2 regions of the Nocardia sp. CA-290969 genome follow, and region 1 is predicted to be linked to the other one. Evidence: predicted binding sites of a transcription regulator. Region 1 holds the regulator's gene; the other holds the start of a gene.
What was found. The regulator HspR, encoded in region 1, represses chaperone genes until heat shock. The targets are predictions, from matches to a motif close to ANNTGAGTNNNNNNNACTCANNT.

Region 1 (3,414 bases):
CTCGAACAGCTGGCCCGCGACCATCGCAAATACGGGGTCGAGGCCGCGCACTACGATCAGGCCGGCCCGGCGCTGTACCAGGCTTTCCAGACCTACAACGGCCCGAACTGGACCAGAGAACTCGCCGAAGGATGGCGCGATGTCTGCCTGCTCATCTCCGCCGCCATGGCGATAGGCGCCAATTCCGACGATTCTCCGCCCTATTGGGAGGCCACCGTTGTCGGGCACCGGCACGTCCTCGACGACCTCGCCATCGTCCGTTTGCAGTCCGATGACCCGATCCCCTACCTGGCCGGCCAGTACGTCCCGGTCTCGGTCCCGCAGCGGCCGCGGATGTGGCGCTACCTCTCGCCCGCGATCCCCTCGAACCCCTACGGCGAGATCGAATTCCATGTGCGCAAGGTGCGCGGCGGCTGGGTGAGCCCGTCCATCGTCAACGAGACCAAGGTCGGCGACCGCTGGCTCATCGGCGGGCCGCTCGGCGGGTTGCAGGTGGACCAGGACAGCGGCCGCGACGTCCTGATGATCGGTTCGGGCACCGGCGTCGCGCCGCTGCGCGCACAGCTGATCGAAATGGGCCGACGCGGGATCAACCCGCGGGTGCATTTCTTCATCGGCGGCGTCTACCCGTGCGACCTCTACGACGTGGACAACATGTGGCAGCTCTCGCAGAGCAATCCGTGGCTCACCATCGTCCCGGTCTGCGAACACAAGACCAACCCGTGGTGGTATCCGCATCCCACCGAGGACGCGCCCTACGGGATGCACCGCCGCCTGGTCGGCAACCTCGGCGCCGTGGTGGCGAGCTTCGGAGCGTGGGAGGATCGGCAGATCCAGATCGCCGGTTCGGCGAAGATGATCGCGGATACCCGGCGCGCACTGCTCGCGGTCGGCACCCCCGAGGACATCATCAGCACCGACCCGGTGTGATCCGGTACCCGGCCCCTCGCCGCGACACCCGGCCCGCCTGCCCACAGCGAAAGGAAAATGGTGCGATACCTGCGCCGATGCGACGGCCTCGGCCGATCGCGGGCAGCTGCTCCGGGAAAGTACCGCGAGGCAACCGCTTTCGCTGCATCCGCCGCCGGCCGCATCAGCCCGTCCCGCAGGAGTGCCTGCGGGACACTCCGCCAACGCCGTGACCTCCGCTGACCACATGAACCGCCCCGAAGGAGTACCTGCCAGTGTCCAGTGACCCTCGGCGCCAACCGGAACGCTCCGCCCAGCAGGCGTACTGGTTCGCGGATGTCGTCGAACACCACCGGTTACGTCACGATCTGGCGGTGGTCCGGTTGATCGGCGAGTACGTACCGTTCACCGCGGGTCAATCCGTGGAGGTCGAGGTCCCGCAGTTTCCCGGTATGCGCCGGCGATTCTCCCCGGCGCTGCCACCCTCGCTGGACGGGAAACTCGAATTCCATATCCGCACCGTGGCCGGCGGCTGGTGCAGCGGCGGGATCGTCGCCGACACCCGGCCGGGTGACCGCTGGAAACTGACTGCCCCGCAAGGGATGTTCAGCGTGGACCCCGACGGTGACGAAGTGGTGATGATCGCCGGCGGCACCGGCCTGGCACCGCTGCGGTCGCAGATCCTGGAACTCGCCCGGCACCAGTACCCGCCGACGACCTACCTGTTCTTCGGCGGCGTCTCCCCCCGCGACCTCTACGCCGCCGACATGCTGGTGCTCCTGGCCGCCGACCTGCCGTGGCTCACCGTGGTCCCGGTCGTGGAACGCCTGGAGGACCCGCACTGGCCCGACCAGTGGCACGACCGGCACCGGGTGGATATCGGCTTCGACGAGGACGACCTGATCCAGGGCACCCTCGCCGAAGTGGTCGGCTCCTACGGCAAATTCGACCGCCACCAGATCCTGGTATGCGGCTCCCCGGCAATGACCCGCTCCACCGTGGAACGCCTACTCGACACCGGAACCCCACCCGAGCGAATCCAATTCGAAGGCGCATGAACCCCATCCGCAAAAAACTCAGCGGCGGCGGTGGCGGGGTTGCCAGACGACCAGGGCGGTGTTGCGCTGGGGCGGGATGAGTTCCGGGCGGTAGTCCGGCCGGGCTCGTTCCCGTTCCAGTTCCGCGGTGAGTTCGACGACCCGCTGCTGGAGTTCGCTCACCTGGTTGGTGAGTTCGATGATGCGTTTGATCCCGGCCAGGTTGACGCCTTCGTCCTGGGACAGCCGCTGCACCTCGCGCAGCAACTCCACGTCCCGCTCCGAATAACGCCGGCCACCGCCCGAAGTGCGCTGCGGTGTCACCAATCCCAGCCGGTCGTAGGTGCGCAACGTCTGCGCGTGCATACCGGCCAGCTGAGCGGCCACCGAGATCACGAAGTATTCGGCGCGCGCCTCCGCACGCGCCGAACTACCGTCGGGAACCCGTTTCGGATCGTTGGACATCACGCACCTGCCCATCCAGCTCTCGGATCGAAGCCGCTGGTCTTCTCCGCCTCCTGTAGCGCGCGCAACGCGGCCACGGCATCGTCGTCCAGCTTCGGCGGCACGGCGACCTTCACGGTGACCAGCAGATCACCGGCTCCGCCACCACGTTTGGGAACTCCGCGGCCGCGCACCCGCAGGGTGCGGCCGTCCGCGGTACCCGGTGGCACCTTCACGCCGACCCGGCCCTCCAACGTGGGCACCGATACGGTCGTGCCGAGCACCAATTCACTGTAGCTGACCGGCAGTACCAGGGTGAGGTCGTCGCCGGCCCGGCCGAAGACCTTGTCCTGGCTCACCCGCACCGTGACGTACAGGTCGCCCGAGGGGGCGCCCCGCAGCCCGGCTTCACCCTGTCCGGCGAGCCGGATCCGCTGCCCGTCGGCGATACCCGGCGGTATGCGGACATTGAGGGTGCGGGTGCGGTTCTGGATGCCGCTGCCCCGGCAGTCCACGCAGGGGTCGTCGATGATCGACCCGCTGCCGCGGCATTCGTCGCAGGGCTCGCTGAACCCGAACGCGCCCTGGTTGCGGCTCACCACGCCGCTGCCGTTGCAGATCGGGCACACCCGCGGGCTGGTGCCCGGTTTGGCGCCGCTGCCGTGGCAGGTGGTGCAGGGTGCCGGGCTGGTCAGGCTCAGCGGAACCGTGACGCCGCGGGCGGCTTCGCGGAATCCGAGGGTGGTCTCGGCCTCCACATCCGCGCCCCGGCGCGGGCGGCTGGTGCGGGTACCGCCGCCACCCCGGTTGAACAAGCCGCCGAACAGGTCACCGAGACCGCCGTCGGCGGCGCCGGCCTGCCCGAAGATATCGCCCAGGTCGAAGCCCTGGGTGAACCCGCCACCAGCGCCCGGGGTGAAACCGCCACCCCGGCCGTACCCGCCGCCCGCGAACAGGCGGCGGGTCTCGTCGTATTCGGCGCGTTTGGCCGGATCCGACAGCACGGTGTGGGCCTCGCTGACGG
Region 2 (3,414 bases), 270 kb from region 1:
CACGGCCGCATCGGACAACCCGTTTTCGGTCAACCGGGTCGCGGCCTTGCGCAGGACCTTGGCGATCAGCCGTTCCATCTGCCGGACCCCGGCCTCGCGGGTGTAGTCGGCCGCGATCTCACGCAGCGCCGCATCGGTGACCTGGACCTCCTCGGCGGTCAGCGCGTTGCGTTCCAGCTGGCGGGGCAGCAGGAAATCGCGGGCGATGGCCACCTTGTCGTCCTCGGTGTAGCCGTCCACGGTGATCACTTCCATCCGGTCCAGCAGCGGGCCGGGGATGGTTTCCATGACGTTCGCGGTGGCCAGGAACAGCACATCCGAGAGGTCGAGGTCCATATCCAGGTAGTGGTCGCGGAAGGTGTGGTTCTGGGCCGGGTCGAGCACCTCGAGCAGTGCCGACGCCGGGTCGCCGCGGAAGTCGGCACCCAGTTTGTCCACCTCGTCGAGCAGCACGACCGGGTTCATCGAACCGGCTTCCTTGATCGCCCGCACGATCCGGCCGGGCATCGCGCCCACATAGGTGCGCCGATGGCCGCGGATCTCGGCCTCATCCCGCACACCGCCGAGCGCCACGCGCACGAATTTGCGGCCCAGCGCCCGCGCGACCGATTCCCCGAGCGAGGTCTTACCCACACCGGGCGGACCGGCCAGCACCAGCACCGCGCCCGACCCGCGGCCACCGACGACCTCGAGCCCGCGCCGGGCCCGCCGCGCCCGGACCGCGAGGTACTCGACCATGCGGTCCTTCACCTCGTCCAGGCCGTGATGGTCGGCGTCGAGTACGGCCCGCGCGGCTCCCACATCGGTGGAGTCGGTGGTTTTCACCGTCCACGGCAGTTCGAGCACGGTATCGAGCCAGGTGCGGATCCAGCCGGATTCCGGACTCTGATCACTGGACCGCTCCAACCGGCCCACTTCGCGCAGGGCCGCTTCCCGCACGGATTCGGGCAGGTCGGCCTGTTCGACCCGGGTGCGGTAATCGTCGGCACCGTCCGGTTCGTCCTCGCCCAGTTCCTTGCGGATGGCGTTGAGCTGCTGGCGCAGCAGGAATTCGCGTTGGCTCTTCTCCATGTTCTCGCGGACCTCGTCACCGATCTTCTCGGTGACCTCGGCCTCGGCGATATGCGCCCGGGTCCATTCGACGAGCCGGTTCAACCGGGCCGTCACGTCCGGGGTTTCGAGCAGTTCGCGCTTCTGCTCGGCGGTGAGGTAGGCGGCGTAGCCGGCGGTATCGGCGATGGCCGAGGGATCGGTGAGCTGGTTGAATGCGTCGATCATCTGCCACGCTTCACGGCGCTGCAGGACCGAGACCACCAGTTTCTTGTACTCGTCGGCCAGTTCGCGGGTGCGGCCGTCGGCGGCCGGTGTCTCGACCGGTTCGGCCTCGACCCACAGCGCGGCCCCGGGCCCGGTGACCCCGTGGCCGATCTTCGCGCGCCGTTCCGCCTTCAGTACCGCGGCGGGGGTCCCGCCGCGCATCCGGCCGATCTGTTCGATGGTGGCGATCACGCCGTAGGCGGCGTAACCCTCGGTCAAGCGGGGCGCGAGCAGGACGGTTCCGGTTTTCGCGGCCTGCGCGGCATCGATCGCGGCCTGCGCGGATTCGTCCAGTTCGATCGGGACGACCATGCCCGGCAGCACGATGGGATCGGTCAGGAACAGCACCGGAAGATTCAGTGGTGTAGTCACGAACACAACCTCCAATAGTTGAGCTATCCCGACTCAACTTCGACAAGCGTCCCGTTGTTCCACCAGGAAGCCGTGTTCGCCCAGGGCGAAGAAACAGGAGGATCCCCGCGCCGCCCCGGGCAGCGCGGCGGTCAGTGCCCGGCGAACGCCTCCGCCAGCCACCACGCGCCACCGTCGCTGGTGATTTTGGCGTCGATCACCAGCGGCCGGGACTGTCCCGTGGTCCGGTAGCCATGCACCCACTCGCGGACCGGCGCCAGATCATCGATCGAGCGGACGGTCACACCGGTGGCACCGAAACCCGCGGCGATGGCGGCGATATCGGTTTCCGGGAAGGTGACGGTGGTGTGATCGGCGTCGCCGAAATGGTGGACCTCGGCCCCGTAGGCGGAATCGTTGTACACGATCGCCACCAGCGGAATACCGGCCCGGACCGCGGTCTCCAGTTCGGCGATCGCCATCAGGAAACCGCCGTCACCGGCGCCCAGTACGGGGAGCCTGCCGGGCTGGGCGAAGGCCGCGCCGATAGCGGTGTGCAGGCCCAGGCCGATCGACTGGAACGCCTGGGTGAAACAGAAACCGAACTCGTCGGGCACCGACAGGTGAGTCGCCGGGTAGCCCATGAAGTTTCCGGAGTCGATCGAGACGATCCGCTCCGGCGGGAGTATCCGGTCGAGCGCGATCGTCAGCGCGCGCGGATCGATCCGCTCCGCGGTGGAACTGTCCTCGATCGGAACATCCTGCCAGCGCGCCGAGTTCGCGATACGTGCCGCGATATCCGCGGTGCGGTAACCGATCTCGCCGGCCGGTGCCGGCCGCCCCAGTTCGGCAAGCACATCCCGCGCGGTTTCGCGGCAATCGCCGAGCACCCCGAATTCGATCGGCCGGTACGCGCCGAGAGCGTCGATATCGTCGTCGACCTGGACAATCCCCGCGGCCGGACCGATCAGCCGGCCGTGCCGCGTGGTCCAGTCGTTCAACGCACAACCCCAGCCGACGATCAGGTCGGCGCCGGCGATGAGTTCCGCCGTCGTCGGTGACGCGAACCCCCCGGAAATCCCCAGGGCGTATTCGTCACCCGCGAACAATCCGTTCGCGACCGCCGAGGTGGCGAGCAGCGCACCACACGCGCTCGCCAGGTCGGCGAGCACGGGTCCGGCGGCGCGCGCACCGCGCCCCGCCACGAAAACCGGTCTCCCGGCGGCGCGCAAGGCTTCGGCGAGTCGCACCACCGAGCCGGCTTCCGGCCGTACCCGCGCCGGCGGCACCGGCGGGTCGATCGGCCCGGTCGCCGAACAGGCCGAGGCCGCGATATCGATCGACACATTCAGCACGACAGTGCGGCGCTGGGCGACGGCGGTGCGGAAGGCCCTCGCCACATCGGCGACCGCGGTCGCGGCCGAGTACACCCGGTCGCTCACCGCACCCACACTGCGGACCAGCGCTTCCTGATCGATCCGGAAATTGGACCGCAAGGCCGCGGCGGGGCTGTCGGCGGTCAGCACGATCATCGGGGTGCGGCTCTTGGCGGCCTCGCCGATACCGGTCATCGCGTTCGTCAAACCGCAGCCCTGGTGCAGCGAGACCACCCCGACCCGGCCCGACATACGCGTATACGCATCGGCCATCGTCGCGGCGCCGCCCTCGTGCCGGGTCGCGGTGAACGGCACGCCGCCCCGCCGCAATGCCTCGGTGAGCACGAAATTGCCGCTACCCACCACGCCG

Region 2: lon (endopeptidase La) is a predicted target of HspR. The motif match lies at 1,706-1,728, and genes of this name have one in related genera.

Annotation. Positions count from the first base shown of each region.
Region 1 is NZ_JBNJNJ010000001.1:7,047,177-7,050,590, reverse strand. Features, by position in the region: gene ACQEVO_RS32275 (FAD-binding oxidoreductase) at 1-930, shown strand, start outside; gene ACQEVO_RS32270 (FAD-binding oxidoreductase) at 1,185-1,967, shown strand; gene ACQEVO_RS32265 (heat shock protein transcriptional repressor HspR) at 1,986-2,411, opposite strand; gene dnaJ (molecular chaperone DnaJ) at 2,411-3,414, opposite strand, start outside.
Region 2 is NZ_JBNJNJ010000001.1:6,778,591-6,782,004, reverse strand. Features, by position in the region: gene lon (endopeptidase La) at 1-1,629, opposite strand, end outside; gene ACQEVO_RS30975 (thiamine pyrophosphate-binding protein) at 1,821-3,414, opposite strand, start outside.